Regions from separate parts of the Pseudomonas sp. WMBT8 genome, predicted to be linked through region 2. Evidence: riboswitches for the same ligand, from Rfam matches in the RefSeq annotation. Region 2 holds a riboswitch; the other holds the start of a gene.

Region 1 (7,556 bases), 1.2 Mb from region 2:
GCTCGGGCAATGTGGTGCTGGCCAATGCCATTGGCACCGGGGTGGCGGATGACAAGTCGGTGTATCCCTTCGTCACCGACATGATCCGTTTTTACTTGGATGAAGAGCCGATCCTGAAGAATGTTCCGACGTTCCAGTGCCGTAAGCCTGACGAACTGTCTCACGTGCTGGCGAACCTACCGCAGTTGGTGGTCAAGGAGACCCAGGGCTCCGGTGGCTACGGCATGTTGGTCGGCCCGGCTGCCACGGCTGCTGAGATCGAAGCCTTTCGTGCGCGGATCAAGGCCAAGCCCCATGCCTACATCGCCCAGCCGACCCTGTGTCTGTCGACGTGCCCGACCTTTGTCGAAAACGGTATAGCGCCCCGGCATATCGACCTGCGGCCGTTCGTCCTGTCCGGCAAGGAAACCCGTGTGGTGCCCGGCGGGCTGACCCGTGTGGCGCTGCGGGAGGGTTCGTTGGTGGTCAACTCATCCCAGGGTGGCGGCACTAAAGACACCTGGGTGGTCGAGGAATGAAACCATGCTGAGCAGAACTGCCTCGGATTTATATTGGATGTCGCGCTACCTGGAGCGCGCGGAAAACCTCGCGCGCATGCTGGATGTCAGTTATTCGCTGTCGCTGATGCCCCAGGATGGGCGCGGCGATGGCCTGCACGAACTGGCCATGCCCCTGCTGATCACCGGCACCCTGGACGACTATCACGCGCGTCACGGCGAGTTGCATGCCGAGCGTTTGTTGCACTTCTTTGCCCTGGATGCCGCCAACCCGGCGAGCATCTACAGTTGCCTGGGCGCCGCCCGCGCCAGTGCCCATGCCGTGCGTGGGCGAATTACTGCGGACATGTGGGAAAACATCAACGCCACCTGGCTGGATATTCGCGTCATCGCCCAGGAGGGCCTGAGCCGCTATGGCATGAGCCGTTTCTGCGAATGGGTCAAGGAACGATCCCACCTGTTTCGTGGCGCCACCTACGGCACCATCATGCGCAACGACGCTTTTCGCTTTATTCGCCTGGGCACCTTTATCGAAAGGGCCGACAACACCCTGCGCCTGTTGGACGCCCGCTACGAGATGGCCGGCGACCAGGCCGACGTGGTGATTGATGGCACCGCCCACGCCTATTACCAATGGAGTGCGCTATTGCGGGCCTTGTCGTCCTTCGAGGCCTACACCGAGATCTATCGTGATGCGCCCGGCGCCCGGCAGGTGGCCGAACTGTTGCTGCTGCGTGCCGATGTGCCGCGTTCCCTGCGCGCGTGCAGCGAAGAAATCGACCAGATCCTCGCCAGCCTGCCTGGCATCAACGGCCGCCCGGCCCAGCGCCTGGCCGCCGAAATGGACGCGCGCCTGCGCTTTACCGCCATTGACGAAATCCTTGAAGAAGGCCTGCACGCCTGGCTGACCGACTTCATCCCGCTGGTACGCCAGTTGGGTAACGCTATTCATCATTCCTACCTGGAGGCGGCATGAGACTTTCCATCAGCCACGAAACTACCTACCGCTATGAAGACCAGGTGCGTGCCAGCATCCAATACCTGCGCCTGACCCCTCACGACAGCGAGCGTCAGCATGTGCTCAGTTGGCAGCTGGATCTGCCACGTCCGGTGCGGGCCCAGTTGGACCCATTCGGCAATATCCTGCATGTGCTGACCCTGGATGAGCCCCACGAATCGATCGTCATCGGCGCCCGAGGCCAAGTGGATATTGACGAGTGGCGCGAGGCCGAGCACGACAGCCAGTCGCCATTTCCTTTCCAGCGTTGCACGCGCCTGACTGAGCCGGACGAGGCCCTGCGCGCCTTTGCCCAGCAGCACTGCGGTAAACGCCGGGATCGCAATGCCTTGATCGATCTGATGCACGCCCTCAACCAGCATATCGCCTACGTGCCGGGGGCCACGCAAGTGGAAACCTGTGCGGCCGAGGCGTTCGCCGGGCGTGCCGGGGTGTGCCAGGATCACGCCCATGCATTCCTGGCCTGCGCGCGCAGCCTGGGGATCGCCACGCGGTATGTGTCGGGGTATTTGTATAGCGAGGACAGCGAGCACCTGGCCAGCCATGCCTGGGCCGAAGCCTGGCTGGATGACGCCTGGTACAGCTTCGATGTGACCAACCAACTGGCCCGCCCGGAGCGGCATCTGAAACTGGCGGTGGGCCTGGATTACCTCGATGCGTGCCCGGTGCGCGGCATGCGCCGTGGCGGCGGGCACGAGCAGATGCATGCCAGGGTATTTGTGGCGCCGAGCCCGGTGATCCTGGTGCAGCAGCAATAACCCCGTCACCCCCTTGCCGGCGATGAGCCCAGAATGATCCTCATCGTCGGCAAGCCGGCATCAGGTGCTATTTAGCGGCTGACACCCGCCACACCTTATTCCCCACATCATCGGCCACCAGCAAGCCGCCTTGCTGGTCGATCACCACGCCCACCGGCCGGCCCATGGCTTTCTCATCACTGTTGAGGAACCCGGTCAGCACATCCACCGGTGCGCCGTTGGGCTTGCCCCCCGCAAATGGCACAAAGATTACCTTGTAACCACTGTGCGGCTTGCGATTCCACGAGCCGTGCTGGCCAATAAACGCGCCATGGACAAATTGTGCCGGCAGCGTGTTGCCTTCAGCGAAGGTCAGGCCCAACGATGCGGTGTGTGGCCCGACGGCATAGTCCGGGGCAATGGCCTTGGCCACCAGGTCCGGATCCTGCGGCGTGACCCGTACATCCACATGTTGGCCGTAGTAGCTGAACGGCCAGCCGTAAAAGCCACCGTCCTGGACCGAGGTGATGTAGTCCGGCACCAGGTCGCTGCCGATTTCATCGCGCTCGTTGACCGCCGTCCATAGCTTGCCGCTTTGTGGCTCCCACGCCATGCCATTGGGGTTGCGCAGCCCGGAAGCAAAAATCCGCTGCTTGGCGCTGGCCCGGTCGACTTCCCAGATCGCCGCACGGCCCTGTTCGGCTTCCAGGCCGTTTTCACCGACGTTGCTGTTGGAACCCACGCTTACATACAACTTGCTGCCATCCTTGCTGGCCACCACGTTTTTCGTCCAGTGGTGGTTGAGCGGGCCGCCCGGCAGGTCGATGACCTTGGTGCCCTGGGCCTTGATCGCGGTTTCCCCCGGTTGATAGGGAAAGCGCAGCAGCTTGTCCGAGTCGGCCACGTACAGGTCGTTGCCCACCAGGGTCATGCCAAACGGCGAGTTGAGGTTTTCCAGGAACACCGTGCGGGTTTCTGCCACGCCGTCATGGTCGGCATCGCGCAGCAGGGTGATGCGGTTCGGGCTAGGTACGCCGGCCCCGGCACGGCCCATGACCTTTTCCATGACCCAGCCGCGAATGCCCTTGGAGTCATCCGGCTTGGGCGGCGCGTTGGTCTCGGCCACCAGCACGTCGCCGTTGGGCAATACATACAACCAGCGCGGGTGGTCCAGGCCTTCGGCGAAGGCGCCGACCTGGGTGCCCGCAGCCGCGGTCGGCTTGGCGCCATCGGGCCAGCCAATGGCCGGGGCGATGTTGACGGTGGGGATCAGGGTTTTGTTCGGTTCCGGCAGCTTGGGCGACGGCCCGGTGCCATCGGAGACTTGCAAGGTTGAGCTTTCGCCACAGGCAGCGAGTGCGCCTGCGGCCATGATCAGTACGGCGAGTCGGGTCTTGTGCATGTTTTTCTCCTCAATGCCTGTAGTCATAGAGGTACAGCGCGCGGCGATGGTTCAAGTGCATGGCCGGCTTTAATTGACGCTGTACCCCCAACCCACTAACCTTCGCCGCTTGTTTCAGGTGCTCTGTGACGTACCCGTCGACCGAGTGAAACAGGGAAGCCGGTGAGTGCGCGCACTTTTCTACAGTGCGGCCACGATCCCGGCGCTGCCCCCGCAACGGTAAATGAGTCAAGACGCTGCTTTTGCCACTGTATCGCCTGCGATATGGGAAGGCGCATCGTCGGCTCGCCCTGCTCAACAGGGCGCCACTCATGAGCCCGGAGACCGGCCTGATCCATCCAACAGCATCACGGTGGGCGATGCTTGGCTTCATTTAAGTGGTCTTTTCCTGCCCGCCGTTTTTGTCCAGCCCCAACGGAGAGCTGCCATGACTGATTCCCCCGATCGTGACGAACGCCACCTGGCGCGCATGCTGCGCAAAAAAGCGGTGATTGACGAGCGCATTGCCAATTCACCGAACGAATGCGGTTTGCTGCTGGTATTGACCGGCAACGGCAAAGGCAAGAGCAGCTCGGCCTTTGGCATGCTCGCCCGGGCCATGGGCCACGGTATGCAATGCGGCGTGGTGCAGTTCATCAAGGGCCGCAACAGCACCGGGGAAGAGCTGTTCTTCCGCCGCTTCCCCGAGCAGGTGCGTTTCCATGTGATGGGCGAGGGCTTTACCTGGGAGACCCAGGACCGCCAGCGTGATATCGCCGCTGCCGAAGCAGCCTGGAAAGTCTCCCGGGAAATGTTGCAGGACCCGTCCATCGGTCTGGTGGTGCTGGATGAGCTGAATATCGCGCTCAAGCACGGCTATCTCGACCTCGACCAGGTGCTTGGCGACCTGCAAGCTCGCCCACCCATGCAGCATGTGCTGGTCACCGGGCGTGGCGCCAAGCCAGAACTGATTGAAATGGCCGACACCGTCACCGAAATGGGCATGCTCAAGCATGCGTTCCAGGCCGGTATCAAGGCACAGAAGGGCATCGAACTTTGAACCAGCCGCGCCATTGCCCTGCCGTGCTGATCGCCGCGCCGGCGTCAGGCCAGGGCAAGACCACCGTCACCGCCGCCCTGGCCCGTTTGCACCACAACCTGGGGCGCAAGGTCCGGGTGTTCAAGTGCGGCCCGGACTTTCTCGACCCGATGATCCATGAGCGCGCCAGTGGTGCGCCGGTCTATCAATTGGACATGTGGATGGTCGGCGAGCAGGAAAGTCGCCGCCTGCTGTGGGAAGCAGCGGGGGAGGCGGACCTGATCCTGATCGAGGGCGTGATGGGCCTGTTCGACGGCACACCTTCCAGCGCCGACCTGGCGCGCCATTTTGGCGTGCCGGTACTGGCAGTGATCGATGGCACCGCCATGGCCCAGACGTTTGGCGCCCTGGCGCTGGGGCTGGCGCGTTACCAGGCAGACCTGCCGTTCGCCGGGGTCCTGGCCAACCGTGTCGGCACCGTGCGCCACGCCCAACTGCTCGAAGGCAGCTTGACCGAAGGCCTGCGCTGGTACGGCGCACTGTCCCGGGAAACCGGCATTGAGCTGCCCAGCCGTCACCTGGGCCTGGTGCAGGCCAGCGAGCTGAATGACCTGGACCTGCGCCTGGATGCTGCCGCCGCCGCCCTGGCCAGCAGTTGCGAGGTAGCGCTGCCACCGCCGGTGGAATTCGCTGCGCCCGAGCTGATCGAAGCCCAGCCGTTGCTGACCGGGGTGCGGATTGCCGTGGCCCGTGACGAAGCCTTTGCCTTCACCTACGGCGCCAGCCTGGATTTGCTGCGAGCGATGGGCGCGCAGTTGCACTTCTTCTCGCCGATCCATGACCGCGTGCTGCCCGACGCCGACAGCCTCTATCTGCCCGGTGGCTACCCGGAACTGCATCATCAGGCGCTGTCGCAAAATAGCGCGATGCTGCAGGCGATCCGTGCCCATCACGCTGCCGGCAAACCGTTGCTGGCTGAATGCGGGGGCATGCTCTACCTGCTCGATTCCTTGACCGATGTCGAGGGCACGCGCGCCGAACTGCTGGGCCTGCTGCAAGGCGATGCGGTCATGCAAAAACGCCTGGCGGCCCTGGCCCTGCAAACGGTCGAGCTGCCGGAAGGCGTGCTGCGCGGGCATACCTATCATCATTCCCTGACCAGCACGCCGTGGCAGCCGATTGCCCGTGGCCTGAGCCCCAACGGCGGGCGCGGCGCCGAGGCGGTGTATCGCCAGGGGCGGATGACGGCCTCCTATGTGCACTTTTACTTCCCGTCGAACCCGGCTGCGGTGGCCGCGTTGTTTGCGCCAGACCGGCAAGCCGGCATGGCAGGCGACCACGGTTCAAATGTGGGAGCGGGCTTGCCCGCGATAGGGCCATGACCGACCACGCCTACCCCCAGGCCGAGCGCGACGCGATCTACCGCGCCATCGCCGAACGTCGCGACATGCGCCACTTCAGCGGCGGCACCGTCGCCCCCGAGCTGCTGCAGCGCCTGCTGCAGGCCGCGCACCAGGCCCCCAGCGTCGGCCTGATGCAGCCCTGGCGCTTTATCCGCATCAGCGACCGCAACCTGCGCGGGCAGATCCAGCAGTTGGTGGAAGCCGAACGCATCCGTACCGCGCAAGCCCTGGGCGAGCGTTCGGACGATTTCATGAAGCTCAAGGTCGAAGGCATCCACGACTGCGCCGAGGTGCTGGTGGCGGCGTTGATGGATGATCGCGAGCGGCATATTTTCGGGCGTCGGACCTTGCCGGAAATGGACCTGGCGTCGCTGTCCTGCGCGATCCAGAATCTATGGCTGGCCTCCCGCGCCGAAGGCCTGGGCATGGGCTGGGTGTCGCTGTTCGAACCCCAGGACCTGGCCGACCTGCTCGGCCTGCCGCCCGGCGCCAAGCCGCTGGCCGTGCTGTGCCTGGGCCTGGTGACGGAGTTCTACCCGGCACCGATGTTGCAACTTGAGGGCTGGACCGAACCGCGTCCGCTGAGTGACATGCTGTATGAGAATTATTGGGGAGTGAGTCAATGAGTGTGGCCTTGCTGAGCGTCGCCGCAGTGGCGCTGGATGCGCTGCTGGGTGAGCCCAGGCGCTGGCATCCGCTGGTGGCGTTCGGCAATTTTGCCGGGCGCATCGAGCAGCGTTTCAACTCTGCGGGGCGCGGCTGGCGCAGCCATGGCGTGACGGCGTGGTTTATCACGGTGATACCGCTGACCTTGCTGGCCACGGCCTTGTCCTGGGCGCCTTACTTCGGCTGGGTGATCGAGATCCTCGCGTTGTACCTGGCCCTGGGCATGCGCAGCCTGGGTGAGCACGTGCTACCGGTGGCCCAGGCCCTGCGCAGCGGCAACCTGGACGAGGCGCGCACGCGTGTCAGTTACCTGGTCAGCCGTCAGACCAGCGAATTGGACAGCACCGAAGTGGCGCGCGCCGCCACCGAGTCGGTGCTGGAAAACGGCAGCGATGCGGTGTTCGCCGCACTGTTCTGGTTTGTCGTGGCCGGGGTGCCGGGCGTGGTGCTGTACCGCCTGAGCAATACCCTGGATGCCATGTGGGGCTATCGCAACGAACGCTTTGAGCGCTTTGGCTGGGCGGCGGCGAAGATTGACGATGTGCTCAATTACATTCCGGCACGCTTGGTTGCGTTGACCTACGCCGTGCTCGGCAAGACCCGCCTGGCGCTCACATGCTGGCGCCGCCAGGGCCCGACCTGGGACAGCCCGAATGCCGGGCCGGTGATGGCTGCGGGCGCGGGCGCCCTGGGTGTCGAGTTGGGCGGGGCGGCGATTTATCACGGCGAGTTGCACCAGCGTCCGACCCTTGGCGAAGGGCCGCCGGCCGATGCCGATTCCATCGAGCGTGGCTGGCAACTGGTGCAGCGCGGCG
Region 2 (7,556 bases):
AACCTGTAAATATGGATTTGCCTGACAAAAATACTAGGACTTTGTACCGCCGAGGCGATTGGCGTAAACTGCCAGCAAGCCTGTGAGGAGTTCCCATGACTGCCATAACCATTACCGACGCCGCCCACGATTACCTGGCTGACCTGCTGTCCAAGCAGAACACCCCGGGTATCGGCATCCGCGTCTTCATTACCCAGCCTGGCACCCAGTACGCAGAGACGTGCATTGCCTACTGCAAGCCGGGCGAAGAAAAGCCTGAAGACACCGCCCTGGGGCTCAAGAGCTTCACTGCGTACATCGACGCCTTCAGCGAAGCGTTCCTGGATGATGCGGTGGTCGACTACGCCACCGATCGCATGGGCGGCCAACTGACCATCAAGGCGCCCAACGCCAAGGTGCCGAACGTCAACGCCGACAGCCCGGTCAACGAGCGCATCAACTACTACCTGCAAACCGAGATCAACCCGGGCCTGGCGAGCCATGGCGGCCAGGTCAGCCTGATCGACGTGGTGGATGACGGCATCGCCGTGCTCAAGTTCGGTGGCGGCTGCCAGGGCTGCGGCCAGGCCGACGTGACCTTGCGTGAGGGCATCGAGCGTACGTTGCTGGAGCGGATTCCCGAGCTCAAGGGCGTACGTGACGTGACTGACCATACGCAGAAAGAAAACGCCTACTACTAAGGCGTTCGCTGCAAACAAAAAACGGCGCCCGTGAGCGCCGTTTTTTATTGATTTAAATTAATGAGTTACACGAGCTATCTAACAAAGAGAATCAACTGTAGGAGCGGGCTTGCCCGCGATGACGCTGTGCCAGGCGACTTATCTATCGACTGTTTCACCGCTACCGCAGGCAAGCCAGCTCCCACAGGTTGTCTTGCGTGGTGTCAGGGCCGGTAGAGGTGGGCATGGCCTGCGCGATACAGCGAGGATTCGCTAAAGCCGTCACTGGCCAACACCCGGCCCACCACAATCAGCGCGGTGCGCCGGAACCCCTTCGCCGCGACCTTTTCGACAATGTCCGCCAAGGTGCCAATGGCCCAGTCCTGATCCGGCCACGTTGCCCGGTGCACCACGGCAATCGGGCAATCCGCACCATAATGTGGCAGAAGTTCGGCGACGATTTTCTCCAGGTGATTGACCCCCAGGTGCACCGCCATGGTGGTGCCATGGCTGGCCAGGCTGTCGAAGGATTCCCCCGCAGGCATCGTGGTTTTGTCGGCATAGCGGGTCAGGATCACGCTTTGGGCGATATCCGGCAAAGTCAGCTCCGCCTCCAGCAGCGCGGCACACGCGGCCACCGCAGTCACCCCTGGAATGATCTGGAAGGCAATCCCCAGCTGGCGCAAATGACGGATTTGCTCGCCAATCGCGCCATACAGGCTTGGATCGCCGGAGTGCACACGCGCTACGTCCTGGCCTTTTTCGTGGGCGTCCTTGATCAAGTCAATGATCTGCTCCAGGTGCAGTTCGGCACTGTTGACCACCAACTGGGCCTGATGGCCTTCAAGCACTGCGGCAGGCACCAAGGAGCCGGCATAGATAATCACCGGGCAACTGCGGATCAGCCGCTGGCCTTTGACGGTAATCAGTTCCGGGTCGCCGGGGCCTGCGCCGATGAAGTAGACGGTCATGGGGACATTCCTGTGAAAAAGCGGGCAAGGCGGGCTGTAGATGAAGACCGCTCATGATCAAGGACGGGGATTATCGGGAATTCAGCCGGCGCACGCCAATGCAAAGGTGGCTTGCGGGCTTTTCTGGCGGTTGATCAACAGGCGGGCAGGGCGCTGGGCCAGCTGCGTGGCCAGGGCCAGGGCGGCGCTTTCAGCGATGCCATGGCAGCCGGTATGGGCAAAGGCGACGGCAGAGCGGTGGCTCAGTTGCGCTTCGTGGCTCGCCAGTTGCTGGGCACTGAAAAACTTCAGCGGCAACCCCAGGCTGGCGGCCAGGGCCAGTAAACCCGGCTCATCCTGCTTGCGGTCGATACTCGCCAGTGCGCTGATGTGCCGAGGGTCGATCCCTGCGCCAGCCAAGGCTTCATTGAACAGCGCCAATAACGCCTCGACGCTGCAACCACCCTGGCAACCCAGGCCGACCACCAGGGCCGGCCGGGTGTTGGCCGTTGTCATGCCGAGTACTGATCGTCGCGGTTACGCCGGAACAACCAGGCACTGATCAGGCCCAGGGCCAGCCAGAACGCAACGTTGGTCAGCTGCGAAGCGATCTTGAACTGTGCTTCCAGGGCTTCTGGGGCGAGCATCGAGTGCACTTCGGGCTGTGGCGCGCCAACCACATGGGGCACCGCCAGGATGGCCACGCCGAGGATCTTCAGCAGCCAGTTGCGACCAAACACAATCAGCGCAATGCCGGCGGCAGTGGAGGCTGCCGTGCCGATCCACCAGATCTGCCGTTGCGCCAGGTCCGCCGCAGCGGTGCCGGGCAGCTCCGGTGGCAGGCCGAGGGTCGGCGCCAACACAAAGGTGGCGTAGCCGGCCAGGCCCCAGAGCAGGCCCTGGGCGGTGCGGGTCGGGGCACGCAGGGTGTAGAGGCCGGCGAGCATCAGTGCAAAACCTACGGCGACCACCAGGTTGCCGCCAGTGGTGGAGAGCACGCGCTGCCAGCCATTTTCCGGCTCCCAGGCCTCGGCGTCGTGGCTGTGGGCCGTAGCGCCAGGGGCATGCTCATGTACCTCGGTCGCGGCCGGGGCGTTTTCGAAGGTTTCTGCCTGCAGGATTAGCGGGGCCACCCAGAAGCTTTGCAGCAGGGTCAGCAACAGGGCGGCCAGCAGGCCGGTGAAACCTGCGGTTTGCGCAATTCGCTTGATCATGGCGGCAGGTCTCAGTGGCACGGGAAGGCGGCGCTGTGGCGCGTATCGTGGGCAGCGTTGTGCACGGCCTCGATGTGCGAGAACCCGGCGAAATACACCAGGCATGCACCGAGGATCGCCGCGCCGATGGCGGCGGTCAGGCGTTGGCTCAAGGTGGCGGAGCTGCTGGCGGTGTGTGAGGTGCTGCTGATGATCGACATGGCACGTCCCTTTCGAGTGGCAGGGTGACACGAGCGCATGAAAACCCCGCGAGCCGGGCACGCAGGGTTCTGAACAGCGCCCGCCCACCGCGGGTTTGTTATTTGATTTTTCGGGCCGGTCTCCGGGCTTGCGAGGGGGCTCTCCTGAGTCCTGAAAGCATCGCCTTCCCATGCCAAAAGCACAGTGGCTGTGACGCTTCGCTCGCTTACCGTTGCGGGGGCAGCACCGGATTGGTCATGCATGCATGATTGACCGGTTTCCCGTTTCACCCTGTAAAGGGCACCCGAAACAAGATGTGTAGGAGAGCATGGCCAGAGGGCGGGCGTCAAATAGACGAATTGACGCCTGCCTGATCAGCCAGGGCGACGCGGCGACGTGGAAACCCAATCTTCTGAGTAAAAAATACTGCCCAACCCAAATCTGTTGTCTGGTTTGCTTGGACGTGAGAGCGAGACAGGCTTTGTATCCAAATCCCAAAGCAGGTCAGGCCGCTTAAGAAGTTCTTGGGCAACTTTGGTTGCATTGTACGAAAAGTGGCGGGTGCTTCTTGTTTGGCGTGCGGCCTCTCGCAGTTCGTTAAAGTTTACATAATGATCTTTGGGACCTTTGGCAAATTCGCGAAAGTAAATTCTCGCTTGGTCCAGCAGGGCTGCATCGCTGAGACTTTTGAAGTCTCCAGCGATAAGAGCGACTTGGTCCCAGGTCACATTGCCGGAGTGCGAACCAAAGAGTGACTTGACTAGTTCTGGGCGGTTGATGACCTGCTTTGCAAGCTCTACTTGCTCTTGTGTGGCATCTCGTCCGTCGTGTAGTTTGCCTCTCGCCATACTTTTAAGCTCATCCAAGCGAAAGCTGTTGGATGTTTTAGCGCTTGGGACTTCCAAATCTATGAAATGGGCCAGTAGTTTTTCTGCCAGCATTGAGTGGGTGTAGCTCTCAAAATATGGAATGTCCGATGAGATGCTTTGTGTCGGTGCTAAGGTGGGAGAAGTGTCTTTGGGGAGTGTAGTGCGAGGTGCGTTAAGCATAGGCGCACTGGGTTGAATGCTTGCTGAAGACTTCATCGTGTTTGTATCCCCATTGAATAGGTGGGCTTGGGGTTGGATTGTTTGGAAAGCTGCCTTGAGAGTGAGTGATGTTTTTCAAGGCTGCTGTTCCTCGTGCTAACTGCGAAATGGATTTCATTAAATTACAGCACCTCTTTAACTCGTGTGGGCTGGATAGCCAGGCTGGATTCAAGGCGGGCTTTTACATAAGGTGCTTTTACGGTCTGCACTACGTACAGGTCTTTGTAGTGCTGGCTAGTAACGCTCCTGAAAAGGCGATTAGGGGGCAGGCATGAGCAAACGTATAGTCAAAATTGTCCATGTCATAACGTTGAGCTGGTCTCCTGCCAGGTCAGGGTCTATCAGAAATACTATCGGCTGATGTCTACGACAAAGTACGGTGGGAAACATCATTGTTCAGTGTCTGCAAAGATGGGAGGTTATTGGTTTTAGGCGTTATAGCGAGTGATATTGGTTGAATTGCGTTTTCTGTTGGATTGATTGTCATCGTTCCAGCTAATGTGGATGCATATTCAGTGTATGCGGTGGGTTGGTGAGAGGTGCGATAGTTAAGTAGTGTTCGAGGCGTGACGGTTTCACTTTGGGTCCCCAGAGGTGAGGTGGGCCCTTGAGTAACTAGATGCGTTTAGCTGCGCGACGTTGACCAGCTGCCGGGCACTGCGTAGCCTTGCACGTTCGAGGTTCTTCGGCTGCGGCCGAAGCTAAGAAGGGAACGCGGTCCAAGCCGCGGCTGCCCCCGCAACTGTAAAGGGTTTATCTGACTGCCACGCCACTGCCTGTACCAGGCGGGAAGGCGCAGCCAGCGCCAGCCGCAAGGCCGGCAAGCCCCAAGCCAGGAGACCTGCCTCGCAACCGATTTTCCATTTCAACCGGGCGGGGTGATCCGGTGACGAATCCAGCACCTGCGCCGCCGCAGGGCCAGTCGTCCCGTATGCCCGCCCCAAAGGGCATCCGATGAAAACACTGGCCAAACTCCCCGTCACTATCGTCACCGGCTTTCTCGGCTCGGGCAAAACCACCTTGCTGCGCCACATGCTGGACAACGCCCAGGGCCGGCGCATTGCGGTGATCGTCAACGAATTCGGCGAGCTGGGCATCGACGGCGAGATCCTCAAGCAGTGTTCCATCGGTTGCACCGAAGAAGAGGCCAACGGCCGTGTCTACGAACTGGCCAACGGCTGCCTGTGCTGCACCGTGCAGGAAGAGTTCTTCCCGGTGATGCGTGAACTGGTGGCGCGCCGTGGCGACCTTGACCATATCCTCATCGAAACCTCCGGCCTGGCCCTGCCCAAGCCGTTGGTCCAGGCCTTCCAGTGGCCGGAAATCCGCAGCGCCTGCACGGTTGACGCGGTGATCACTGTGGTCGACAGCCCGGCCGTGGCCGCCGGCACCTTCGCCGCATTTCCCGACCAGGTCGACGCCATGCGCAAACTCGACCCCAACCTGGACCACGAATCGCCACTGCACGAGCTGTTCGCCGACCAACTGGCCAGCGCCGACCTGGTGATCCTCAATAAAACCGACCTGATCAGCCCCGAAGACCTGGCCCGTGTACGCCAGGAAGTCGCCGAAGAACTGCCGCCAGCGGTGAAAATCGTCGAGGCCAGCAGCGGCCGCCTGCCCCTGGACGTGTTGATTGGCCTGGGCGCTGGCTCCGAGGAGCATATCGACGGGCGCCATAGCCATCACGATCATCACCACGAAGGTGAAGACGATCACGATCACGATGCGTTCGATTCCATCTCCATCGACCTGCCACAGGCTGATGAAGCGCTGCTGCTCGACGCCCTGACGCAATTGGTGGTGCAGCACGGCATCCTGCGGGTCAAAGGCTTCGCCGCGATCCCCAACAAACCGATGCGCCTGCTGATCCAGGGCGTGGGTACGCGCTTTGACAAGCACTTCGACCGCGCCTGGGGGGCTGACGAAGCACGCATCACGCGCCTGGTGCTGATCGGCCAGGACCTGGACGCAGCAGGCCTGGAAGCGCAATTGCGCGCTGCCCTCAGCGTTTAACCCATGCATCTGCTCAGGACCCAGCCCGGTGGTTTCGTCTCCGATGACAACATCGCCGACCTTGGACAGACCCCCGCCGAGCTGGTGATCCTGTGCAGCGGTGATTCCAGCCTGGCGCTGTTGGCCGAAGCCGCCCAGCAACTGCCCGACGACTACCCGAGCCTGCGCCTGGCCAACCCGATGCAGGTGCAGAATCACGCGTCGGTGGACCTGTATGTGGACGAGGTGTTGCGCCACGCCAAGGTCATCCTGATATCCCTGCATGGCGGCATCGGCTACTGGCGCTACGGTATCCAGCGCCTGGTGGAGTTGGCCGGGCAGGGCGTGCAGTTGATCCTGGTGCCGGGGGATGACCGTCCCGACCCCGAACTCAGCGACCTGAGCACCGTGGATGTGCAGGCGCGTGAGCGCCTGTGGCATTTTCTGCGCCAGGGCGGGCTGGGGAATGCGCTGGATTTCTATCGCTGTCTGGCCAGTAGCTACCTGGGCCGCGATTACCCCTGGGCCGAACCGCAAACCCTGCCGCGCACGGCGATTTATCACCCCCGCATCGCCAATGCGCGCCTCAGTGACTGGCAGGCGGACTGGAGCACCGATTGGCCGGTGTCAGCGGTGCTGTTCTACCGCTCGCACTTGCAGGCGGCCAATACCGCTTTTATCGACGTGTTCTGCCAGCGCTTGCAGGCGGCGGGCCTGAATCCGCTGCCAATGGCGGTGGCCAGTTTGAAGGAGCCCGGCTGCCTGACGGTGGTCGAGGATCTGCTGGATGAGGTGCAGGCAGCGGTGATACTGAACACCACCGGCTTTGCCCAATCCAGCCCCGAAGCGCCCCATTTGCGGCCATTTCGCCGCAATATTCCGGTGATCCAGGCCATCTGCGCCCAGGACAACCAACCCGGCTGGGAAGCCAGCGAACAAGGCCTTGGCCCGCGCGACCTGGCGATGCACATCGCCTTGCCGGAACTGGACGGGCGCATCATCAGCCGCCCGATCAGCTTCAAGGACCTGGCCTGGCGCAGCGAGCGCAGCCAGTCGGACGTGGTGTGCTACCGCGCAGCCCCCGAACGCATGGACTTTGTGGCCGAACTGGCGCGGCGCTGGGTCGAACTTGCCCGGGTGCCGAATGCAGAAAAACGCATCGCCCTGATCCTGGCCAACTACCCGACGCGCGACGGGCGCATCGGTAACGGCGTGGGCCTGGATACGCCGGCTGCGGCCTTGAATATCCTGCGTGCCCTGCAAGCCAAGGGTTATCCGCTGCCGCCCACCTTGCCGGACAGCGGCACCGCCTTGATCCACGAGCTGCTCGGCGGTGTGACCAACGACCTCGACAGCCTCGACCTGCGCCCCTGCCATCAAAGCCTGGGGCTGGACGATTACCAGGCGATGTTCAATCGCTTGCCCGAGGCCAACCGCCAGGCTGTACTGGAACGCTGGGGCACGCCCCAT

Evidence for each region. A riboswitch is a leader RNA that binds a small molecule or an ion and turns the genes downstream of it on or off. The one in region 2 is predicted to bind cobalamin.
Region 1: it holds a riboswitch for cobalamin, as region 2 does, so the genes downstream of both, cobO (cob(I)yrinic acid a,c-diamide adenosyltransferase) here and cobW (cobalamin biosynthesis protein CobW) in region 2, are expected to answer to the same signal.

Annotation. Positions count from the first base shown of each region.
Region 1 covers NZ_CP188096.1:4,459,942-4,467,497, reverse strand. Annotated here, with positions in the region: gene ACO77H_RS20185 (circularly permuted type 2 ATP-grasp protein) at 1-518, shown strand, start outside; gene ACO77H_RS20180 (alpha-E domain-containing protein) at 523-1,473, shown strand; gene ACO77H_RS20175 (transglutaminase family protein) at 1,470-2,273, shown strand; gene ACO77H_RS20170 (PQQ-dependent sugar dehydrogenase) at 2,341-3,654, opposite strand; cobalamin riboswitch at 3,754-4,001, shown strand; gene cobO (cob(I)yrinic acid a,c-diamide adenosyltransferase) at 4,082-4,693, shown strand; gene ACO77H_RS20160 (cobyrinate a,c-diamide synthase) at 4,690-6,054, shown strand; gene bluB (5,6-dimethylbenzimidazole synthase) at 6,051-6,701, shown strand; gene cbiB (adenosylcobinamide-phosphate synthase CbiB) at 6,698-7,556, shown strand, end outside.
Region 2 covers NZ_CP188096.1:3,273,200-3,280,755, reverse strand. Annotated here, with positions in the region: gene ACO77H_RS15160 (fatty acid cis/trans isomerase) at 1-9, shown strand, start outside; gene nfuA (Fe-S biogenesis protein NfuA) at 96-680, shown strand; gene cobM (precorrin-4 C(11)-methyltransferase) at 884-1,630, opposite strand; gene ACO77H_RS15145 (cobalamin biosynthesis protein) at 1,712-2,125, opposite strand; gene ACO77H_RS15140 (CbtA family protein) at 2,122-2,823, opposite strand; gene ACO77H_RS15135 (CbtB domain-containing protein) at 2,835-3,023, opposite strand; cobalamin riboswitch at 3,120-3,326, opposite strand; gene ACO77H_RS15130 (hypothetical protein) at 3,378-4,052, opposite strand; cobalamin riboswitch at 4,753-4,954, shown strand; gene cobW (cobalamin biosynthesis protein CobW) at 5,046-6,107, shown strand; gene cobN (cobaltochelatase subunit CobN) at 6,111-7,556, shown strand, end outside.